Regions from separate parts of the Janthinobacterium sp. GW823-FHT03B06 genome, predicted to be linked through region 1. Evidence: predicted binding sites of a transcription regulator. Region 1 holds the regulator's gene; the other holds the start of a gene.
The links. The regulator FNR, encoded in region 1, switches genes on or off when oxygen is low (the NO sensors DNR and NnrR bind a similar motif). The targets are predictions, from matches to a motif close to TTGATNNNNATCAA.
Positions count from the first base shown of each region.

Region 1 (5,063 bases):
GACGGCAATCGCCAGTTCCAGCTCCTTTTCGCCCGCGTTCATCGTCATCGTCGTGGCCAGCGTGTTCATGACCTCGTCGAGGTCGAATTCGACGGGCGACAATTCCATGCGGCGTGCCTCGATCTTCGAATAATCGAGCACGTCGTTGAGGATGCCCAGCAGCGACTGGCCCGCCACGCGCACCATGGTCAGATACTTGCGCTGTTCCGTATCGAGCTTGGTATTGCCCAGCAAATACACCATGCCCAGCACGGCATTGAGGGGCGTGCGGATTTCATGGCTCATGTTGGCCACGAAATCGCTCTTCGCGCGGTTGGCCGCCTCGGCCCGGTCGCGCTCCTGTTCCAGCTCCGCCGCGCGCGATTCGAGCTCCTGCTGCAAGCGGTCGCGCTCGCTCATCAGGCCGTTGAATGCTTCCGTCAGCTCGCCGATCTCGTCGCGCTGCTGCACGGGCACGGGAGTGAAACGGCTGCCGCTGGTGCGCAGCGCCTGCAGGGTGTCGCGCAGGCGCACCAGGGGCGAGAGCAGGCGCACGGTGACCCAGCCCAGCACGGCTGCGGCCAGCAGCGAGGCGAGGATGCTCCACAGCACCAACCGGTACAGCACGCCGTCGAACGGTTCGAAGGCGTCGTCGAGGGGCAGCGAGGCGGCCAGCAGCCAATTTACGGATTTCAGGCGCTTGAAGCTGTTGACGGCCGTGATGCCGCGGCTGTTGGTGCTGACCATGGTGCCTTCGCCATCGTCCTTCAGCAGCCGGGTGGTCGTCAGGTTGGCGTTCGGCAGGCGCGGCTGCAGCAAACGGCTGGTGTCGGGATGCAGCACATAGCGCGGCACGGCGCCGCGCGTGAGGACGAAGTAATAGCCGCTCTTGCCGATCTTTTCCGAGCGCAACCTCCCCAGCAGGTTATCCTTGTACAGGCGCAGCACGCCGATCACCACGCCGGCCACCTGGCCATCGGCGCCCAGCACGGGCGCGACCATCTGCACGATGGGCATGCCGCTCGATTTGCCCAGCATCGGCTCGGTGATCATGGGCTGGCGCGTGCGCAGCACGGTCTGGAAATACTCGCGCTCGGCGACGTTGATGCCGGCGCGCCCCGCCACTTCCGGCATGTCGGCCACGACGGCGCCGTGCGCGTCGAGCACCAGCACGTCGTCGAACAGCACCAGCATCGAGCGGCGCGAATAGTATTCGCGCAATTGGGCGGGCTGGGTGATCAGTTCTGGCGGCTGCTGCCGGGCCGTCAGGGTGACGATCTGCAGCAGCATGCCCAGCTTGTCGTCGAGCTCGGCGGCGGTGCGGCTGATCAGGGACGACTGCTGGCTCAACAGTACCTTGGTGAAATCGTCGCGCATGTGCTGCACCTGGATCATGGTGACCAGCGCGATCATGGCGATCGAGGTCAGGCTGGTGGCCAGCGCGACTTTTGCTTTGATGCCGAGAGGCTTCATGATTTCCTTTTCAGTACCGGGCGGCACAGGCGGCAGATAATGCTGTCAGGAATTTTCCTATCAATACCCCAGCTTGGCAAGCGCCGCCACGCAAATTGCCCTCTCCGCATGGGCTTTTGACGATGTTGCCATATAATTAAAGTCGGAACGTCGTTTATTCAGCGAAATTGCGGTGAAATTGGCACACGGCAACCCTGTATGCAGTAAACTTGTTGTTGCATTTTCTAAAAGGTACCGACATGACTGAAGCGCTACTCACTCCAACCTCGCCCACAGTGACCGTGGAAGCGTTGCGTGCGCGATGCTCGACCTGCAGCATGCATCAATTGTGTCTGCCGATGGGCCTCGACGTGGGCGACATGGACAGACTGGACCAGATCATCGGCCGCCGCCGCAAGATCGTGCGCGGCGCTTCGCTGTTCCGCATCGGCGACTCGTTCCAGAACCTGTATGCGATCCGTCTGGGCCACTTCAAGACCTACCAGATCAATCCGGGCGGCGAAGAGCAGGTGACGGGTTTCCAGATGGCGGGCGAACTGCTGGGCATGGACGCCATCAGCGCCGACCGCCACCACTGTAATGCGGTGGCGCTGGAAGACAGCGAAGTGTGTGAAATCCCGTTTTCCAGCCTGGAACAATTGCTGGGTAATATGCCGACCCTGCTGCGCCATTTCCACCGCATGATGAGCCAGGAAATCACGCGCGAGCAAAGTGTCATGCTGTTGCTGGGCAACATGCAGGCGACGCAGCGTTTTGCCGCCTTTATCGTCAACCTGGCGTCGCGCTATGAAGCGCGCGGCTATTCGGCCAGCAAATTTCAGTTGCGCATGTCGCGCGAGGAAATCGGCAACTACCTGGGCCTGACCATCGAAAGCGTCAGCCGTTTATTGTCGAAATTCAAGAAGGAAGGCTGGCTGCGCGTCTCCAACCGCGAGATCGAGATCTTGCAGCCGGCCAAGCTGAAAGCCATTACGGCCGGTACCGACGTCTGCAAGTAACAGCACCGTCAAAACCTACTGCGCGTCGTGCTTTGCGGCCTGCGATGCTCGCTGTGCTATAGCACAGCTGTGCTTCTCAGCCACAAATCACTGCCGCTCGCTACGGTTTTTTCCCGGCGCTGTACGTTATAGCTCTTCATCCGCGTGCAGCGCGATGCTGCGTTGCACGGGCCAGGTCCAGATGCCGGACAGGCGCCACTCGCGTTTGTCGTTTTCCACCAGCACTTGCCAGCGGCTGCGCTCGAGCATCGGCAGCGCCACGGAAAAATTGCCGGCCGCATCGGGCTGCACCAGCAGCTTGATATCCTTTTCCGGCAGGGTCGCATGCGCCAGGTGCAGCTGCAAAGGCCCCTGGTACGCCTTGCCGAAGCTGTGCACGGAGCCGCTCAGGCGCGCTGCAGCGACGTCATACGACAGGGTCGTATCCATGGCCAGGTCGCTGGCGATCGTGTCGCGCTTCAAATCCTGGTTGATCGCCTTGCCCTGCTTGTAATAGTCGCCCACCACCAGCGCATCGGGCTGCGTAAACGCGATATAGCCCATGAAGCTGCCGACGACCACGGACAGGCCGGGACCGATCATCAGCAGCCATGGCCAGCGGTGTTTGTACCACGGGGCAACGGGAGGTTGCAGTTTCAGACTGTCGGACATTGTGTTCTCCTTGGGGGCGGACCCTTTGGGTCCGCCCCCAGCTTTTGCTTCCGGGTTGAAAATCAAGTGACCCTAACGCATGATTGATGATACCCCTACGGCGAAATAACGGGGTCGGACCCGGAGGGGCCGACCCCAAATCAACATCACCGCGGCACGATGAACACCGCGCTTTCGCGCACATGCAGCGACGGGTCGTCCAGCGAGTGCAATTCGATCGCAATCTTGTTCGAGCCCTTCTCGCCGACGCCGTGCGGCACGCGCAGGCGGATCGGCCAGCCCAGCGTTTCCGTCGGCTGCAAGGTCACTTCGTCGCGCGTCAGCAAGGTCAGACCCGGCAAGCCGGATGCGCTGATTTTGAAATGCTGGCTTTGCTCGGACGTGTTCATGATCTGCAGGCGGTAGACGTTTTCGATCATGCCGTCTTCCACTTCGCGTCCCATCGAACCGCGGTCGCGGATCACGTCCATCTTCAGGGGCGTGCGCAGGGCCAGCGACGTACACACGGCGATGATGATCAGGGCCAGGATGGACGTGTAGATCAGCACGCGCGGGCGCATGGCGCGCTGGCGGATCTGCTTCGAATTGAAGTTGTTTTCCATCGCATGGTCGGTGCTGTAGCGTATCAGGCCACGCGGCCGCTCGACCTTGTCCATCACCGTATTGCAGGCATCGACGCAGGCGGCGCAGCCGATGCATTCATACTGCAGACCGTTGCGGATATCGATACCGGTCGGACACACCTGCACGCACAGGGTGCAATCGATGCAGTCGCCCAGCTTGTCGTTGTTGCCGGCCTTCTTGCTCATGGCGCCGCGTGGTTCGCCGCGCTTGGCATCGTAGGTGATGATCAGCGTGTCCTGGTCGAACATGGCGCTCTGGAAGCGCGCGTAGGGGCACATGTATTTGCACACCTGCTCGCGCAGCCAGCCCGCGTTGCCGTAGGTTGCCAGGCTGTAGAACAAGACCCAGAACCATTCCCAGGGACCGAAATTGAGGGTGGTCACCTCGCGCGCCAGTTCCTTGATCGGCGTGAAGTAGCCGACAAAGGTAAAGCCCGTCCACAGGGCGATGGCGCCCCATACCAGGTGCTTGGCCGTCTTCTTGAACGCCTTGCGCACGGAGGGGCCCTGCTTGTCGAGGGCCATGCGCGCGCTGCGCGTGCCCTCGATGCGGCGTTCGACCCACAGGAAGATTTCCGTGTATACCGTTTGCGGGCAAGAAAACCCGCACCACACCCGCCCGGCAATGGCCGTGACGAGGAATAACAAATACGCACAGATGATCAGCAGGGCCGCCAGATAGATGAAATCCTGGGGCCACAGCACGACGCCGAAAATGTAGAACTTGCGCGTGGTCAAATCGAACAGCAGGGCTTGCCTGCCATTCCAGGTCAACCACGGCAAGCCGTAGAACGCGAGCTGGGTAAGCCATACGCATACCCATCGCCAGGTAGCGTAGCGTCCTTTGGCCTCGCGAGGGTAGATTTGCTCGCGGGCCGCATACATCTTGATGACTTGAGGTTCCATTACATCATTTCACGGGCGTCTGGGGATTCGACAGGCTCCAGACATACGCCGACAGCACGTGTACCTTGGATTCGCCGAGGAAGTCGCTGAAGGCCGGCATGGTGTTGTTGCGACCCTTGCGCACGGTTTCCATGATGGTATCGGCGCTGCCGCCGTACAGCCAGATCTTGTCCGTCAGGTTAGGCGCGCCGAGCATCTGGTTGCCCTTTGCATCGGCGCCGTGACAGGCCATGCAGGCGCCGAACTTGGCCTTGCCCAGCACGGACTTGACGGGGTCCGACGTGGAACCGGACAGACTCAGCACGTAATGGGCCACGTTCTCGACATCTTTTTCGGAACCGAGCGCGGCGCCCATCGGCGGCATCTGCCCATTGCGGCCATGCATGATGGTGGTCTTGATGATGTCGGGATCACCGCCATACAGCCAGTCCTT
Region 1 covers NZ_JBXAJE010000003.1:723,612-728,674, forward strand. Annotated here, with positions in the region: gene AC1RBA_RS14325 (response regulator) at 1-1,452, opposite strand, end outside; gene fnr (fumarate/nitrate reduction transcriptional regulator Fnr) at 1,692-2,450, shown strand; gene AC1RBA_RS14335 (FixH family protein) at 2,577-3,101, opposite strand; gene ccoG (cytochrome c oxidase accessory protein CcoG) at 3,248-4,630, opposite strand; gene ccoP (cytochrome-c oxidase, cbb3-type subunit III) at 4,635-5,063, opposite strand, start outside.

Region 2 (5,063 bases), on a different contig from region 1:
CAAGGGCATGAGCGGCAGCTCGATCTGCCTGACCGTCGACACGCCGGAGGAGGCGGAACGGGCCTTCGCCGCGCTGGCGCGTGACGGCGCCATCCAGATGCCCATGGAAGAAACGTTTTGGGCCAAACGCTTCGGCATGCTGAAAGACCAGTTCGGCGTGGCCTGGATGGTCAACTGCCTGAAAGAGCCAGCATAGAACGGCCCGCGCCTGCCTGCGCCGCGTCAAACGCGGCGCGGGTAGTAGCGCAAGCAGAAGCGCCCATCCTGGACTACCATAGAGGAGAGACTCCTATCGGGGACAGCCATGAATGGATTGCCGCAAGACCAGCTACAGCGCCTGCAAGGCGTGCTGGAGCAACGCAAGCTGGCGTTGCTGGAACAGATAGAGAACGAAGCGGCCGAAGCGGACGCGCGCGCCTCGCTGCTCAATGAAATCGAAGCCTCGCCGGCCGACAACGCCAGCGTGCGCACCTTGAACGCCCTCGTCAGCGAAGCGGCCGAGCACAATCAGGCGCAACTGGCCATCATCAAGCATGCGCTGGCCAAGTTCGCCGACGGCAGCTACGGCCTGTGCGACAACTGCGGCGAAGCCATCGGCCTGTCGCGCCTGAACGCCCGCCCCGAAGCGCGCCTGTGCATCGATTGCCAGACCCGGCTGGAAAAGGCACGGCGCTCCATACCATGACCCTAGCTTAACGGCGGCACGACAACAAAGGGCAAGGCATCGCTGCCCTGCCCCCTGTTTTCCAGCGTAATTACCATGCTGCCTGCCGTCCTCCGCCAGCGTCTATGCGCCGGCTGGGTGGATGGGTCTCCTCTACTGCCATTGCCTCTATGCAAGCTGTACGCTTGCTTAACTCATGTGCTGTCCGCCATTGATGGCGATGTTGGCGCCCGTGACGAATGCCGCCTCGTCGGACGCCAGGTAAGCGACCAGGGCCGCCACCTCGTCCGGCTCGCCCAGGCGGCCCAGGGGGATTTGCGGCAGGATCTTCGTTTCCAGGATATCGGCCGGCACGGCCGTCACCATCTGCGTGCGCAGGTAGCCGGGCGACACCGTGTTAACGGTGATGCCGTGGCGCGCCACTTCCAGCGCCAGCGCCTTGCTGAAGCCATGCACACCGGCCTTGGCGGCCGCGTAGTTGCACTGGCCAAACGCGCCCTTCTGGCCATTGACGGACGAGATATTGATGATGCGTCCCCATTTCTTTTCCAGCATGGGTTCCAGCACCTGCTTGCTCATGTTGAACAGGCTGTCGAGATTGGTCCGCATCACCTCGGACCAGTGCGGCAACTCCATCTTGCGCATGCTCTGGTCGCGCGTGATGCCGGCGTTATTGACCAGCACATCGATGCGGCCGAACTGCGCCAGCACCTTGCCGACGGCTTCGCTGCAGGCAGCAAAGTCCGTCACGTCAAGGGCCAGCGGGTGAAAATAATACTGCTGCGCCTGCTGCTCGTCGAGCCAGCTTTCCACCCGCGTGTTGCCCGGCGTATGCGCCGCCACGACGGCAAAGCCCGCCGCATGCAGGCGCCGGCACAAGGCCGTGCCCAGACCGCCCATGCCGCCCGTGACCAGCGCTACCTTTTGTTCCTTCATGACTGTCTCTCCCCGCTTGTTATGGTTGTTCTGCGTGGCATCAAGTGTAGGAGCAGTTTTTATTGCCAGCCTTGCGCCAGATCAAGTGCCCAGCCTGGTGCAGTCGTGCGCGGCCGGCGCCCCGGACTGTGCCAGAATGGCCGCTACTGCACAGCGAGAGGACAGGCCATGACGTACAAGACCGTATTGCTCCACATCGACGACAGCGCCGGGCGCGCCGCCCGCATCGAAGCGGCGGCCAGCATCGCCCAGGCGTGCGGCGGCCACCTGACGGGCGTGGCGCTGACGGGCGTGTCGCGCCTGCTGTACCAGCACCAGCCCGACCTCGATGCGGACCCGAACCTGAGCTTGCATCTGAATTTCCTGCGCGACCGCGCCACGCGCGCCCTCGACGGTTTCGAGCAACAGGTGCGCGCGGCAGGCGTCGCCTCGTTCGAACAGCGCGTGCTCGACGACGAGGCGGCGGGCGGCATCAGCCTGCTTGCCCGCTATGCGGACCTGGTCGTCATCAGCCAATACAATGCCAAGGATAAATCGCCGTCCGTGATGCGCGACTTTCCCGCCTATGTGCTGCTGCATTCGGGCCGGCCCGTGCTGATCGTGCCGTATGCGCCGCCGCTGCCCCTGCTGGCGCCGCCGGCAGCGGCGCGCAATGTGCTCATTTCCTGGAACGCCAGCAAGGAAGCAAGCCGCGCCGTGACCGCCGCGCTGCCCCTGCTGCAGCGCGCCGGGCAAGTCCACGTGGCCATCTTCGACGCCCAGGTGCATGCGGCCGAGCACGGCGAACAGCCGGGCGCGGAACTGGTGCACTACCTGGCGCGCCACGGCGTGGAAGCGCGGCTGCATTTGCTCGATGGGGGTGGCGTGCGGCGCGGCGATATCGGCGAGGCGCTGCTGTCGCAGGCCGCCGACCTGTCGGTCGACTTGCTGGTGATGGGAGCGTATGGCCATTCGCGCCTGCGCGAAACCATCCTCGGCGGCGTCACGCGCACGATTCTGCAGAGCATGACGATCCCCGTGCTGATGGCGCACTAGGCCTATGCTAAAACGGTCGGGCTAGCCGCCCTGCCAGGGCTGGCTGCGGATCTTTGCCACCTGGCGCTGCGCCAGCCACTGCCACAGCTGCAGCGCGTCGTCCTGCGGCAGGGCCGACATGTGGCGCGGACTGGCCAGGGCAATTTCGCAATCGCGGTCCGACCATTCCTCGAAAGTGACTTCGCCTCCGCTAGCGACTTCGACCTGATACATCAAGCCATCGTCGTAGCCAAAGCGCAACAAGACGGCGGCCGGGCTGCCGTCCGGCGTGACGGCGCCGCCGCGGTACACCTCGGCCAGCGCATCGGCCAGCTGTGCCGGTGAGGGCGCGCAGATGTCGCGCCCATCGGCCCGTGTCAGAATGAACCATGCCTGTGTCATGACGCGCCCTCCTATCCATACTCGTTAGCATGCGAGGCAAGTACTACGGGCAGTCACCTTGGTCCAGTGTCACTTCGGGCGCGCGGAAACTATCCCTGTCGGCATTGTTTACCAATAATTACTCATACTAACAAGGATCATACCTAAATTTCGTGCAGCGCGGAATTTATGCATATGGCACCACAGAGGCGTTGATTCACGCCACCAGCACGGGAATGCTGAGCGGATCGAAGTCATGCCAGTCGCCATTGGCGATCGTGCCTTCCGCTTCCTCGATATGCTCGGCGCCCAGCCGGTGCAGTGTCTCGAGCGCCCGTTCGCGCTCTTCGAGGCCGCCCAGCGCCACGGCGATCAGCATGCCCGGATGGCGCGGCTGGCGGTGGTTTTCGCCATGTTTCTCGGGCTCGCCCGCCTCCTTCATCTTGTTGAAACTGTAGAGTGAGCCCACATGGGCGCCCACCAGCGCGCCAACCACCGGCCCCAGCGGCCCCGTCGCCAGGGTGGTGGCCGCGCCGATGCCGGCACCGACGGCGGCACCGACGGCCACGCCCTCGACCACGCCTTCCGGCGTCTCCTTGGCGCCCGGCGAGACGTCGCGGTCGCCGCCAAGCGCATGCAAATCATGCTGGCCCGGCTGGTTGACAAAGAAGGCGCTGATGCGGCTGTCAGGAAAACCCGCCTGGTTCAGGGCGGCGCGCGCGGCGTCTATCTGCTCCTGCAACTGAAAATGACCTGCGATGATGCGTGACATGATACGGCCCTCCTGGTCGGCTGCGGGCGCCCCGTGCGCCACTCCGATAGCGTGCGCCCGACAACGCCAAGATACCGTTCGCTTGCGCACACAGCCCAGAAATCCTCAGGCCGGTGCCCCATATGGGCTGCGGATATCGGACAGGAATTGCTGTGCGCGCACATGTTGCGGCCGCGCAAAGAAATCGTCGGGCGTGGCCCGTTCCAGCACTTGCCCGTGGTCCATGAACCAGACGCGGTCCGCCACTTCGCGCGCGAAACCCATCTCGTGCGTCACGCACACCATCGTCATGCCGCCGTGCGCCAGGTCGCGCATCACGTGCAGCACCTCGCCCACCATTTCCGGGTCCAGCGCGCTGGTCGGCTCGTCGAACAGCATCAGCGGCGGCTGCATGGCCAGCGCGCGGGCAATCGCCACCCGCTGCTGCTGCCCGCCCGACAAGGCCGCCGGCATGGCGCGCGCCTTGTGCGCCAGGCCCACGCGCTCCAGCAGGGCCAGCGCCCGCTCCTCGGCTTCGCGCCGGGTGAGGCCGCGCAGGCGCTGCGGCGCCAGCGCGCAATTGTCCAGCACGGACAAATGGGGAAACAGGTTGAATTGCTGGAACACAAAACCGATATGCGAGCGGAAGGCATTCACGTCCAGCCCCGGCGCGTGGATATCCTGGCCCGCCACCGTGATGCGGCCCGAGGCGATCGCTTCCAGGCGGTTGATGGTGCGGATCAGGGTCGACTTGCCGGAGCCGGACGGCCCGCACACGACCAGCACCTCGCCCTTGGCCACGTGTTCATTGATCTCGCGCAAGGCGTGATAGTCGCCATAGTATTTGTTGACGTTGTCAAAGGTAATCATGCTGCCGCTTTCAGGAGACGCGCCTGGCGCCGCTCGAGCCAGAAGGCGGCGCGCGACAGGCTGAAACACAAGACAAAATACGTCATGCCCAGCAGGAAATACCCTTGCACGGGCTTGGTCAGCACGAGGCCGTTCACTTGCGACGCGATGAACGACACCTCGGCCAGGCCGATGATGTAGCCAAGCGAGGTTTCCTTGATGGTCGAGACGAACTGGTTGACCAGCGAGGGCAGCATGTGGCGCAGCGCCTGCGGCAGCACCACCGAGCGCATGCTGTCCAGATAGTTCAAGCCCAGCGAGCGGGCCGCCTCCACCTGCCCGCGCGGCACGGCTTGCACGCCGGCGCGCACAATTTCCGCCAGATAAATGCCGTCGAAGATGACGAGGGCGGCCAGCATGGTGCCGAATTGCCCGCTTCATGTCCCGTGATACTGGGCAGGAAGAAAT
Region 2 covers NZ_JBXAJE010000005.1:225,700-230,762, reverse strand. Annotated here, with positions in the region: gene AC1RBA_RS18460 (VOC family protein) at 1-196, shown strand, start outside; gene AC1RBA_RS18455 (TraR/DksA family transcriptional regulator) at 305-685, shown strand; gene phbB (acetoacetyl-CoA reductase) at 854-1,600, opposite strand; gene AC1RBA_RS18445 (universal stress protein) at 1,769-2,635, shown strand; gene AC1RBA_RS18440 (hypothetical protein) at 2,657-3,016, opposite strand; gene AC1RBA_RS18435 (glycine zipper domain-containing protein) at 3,213-3,767, opposite strand; gene AC1RBA_RS18430 (amino acid ABC transporter ATP-binding protein) at 3,873-4,616, opposite strand; partial or broken gene AC1RBA_RS18425 (amino acid ABC transporter permease) at 4,613-5,063, opposite strand, start outside.
Region 2: a site for FNR is predicted at 1,672-1,685, ahead of AC1RBA_RS18445 (universal stress protein). Genes of this name have one in related genera too.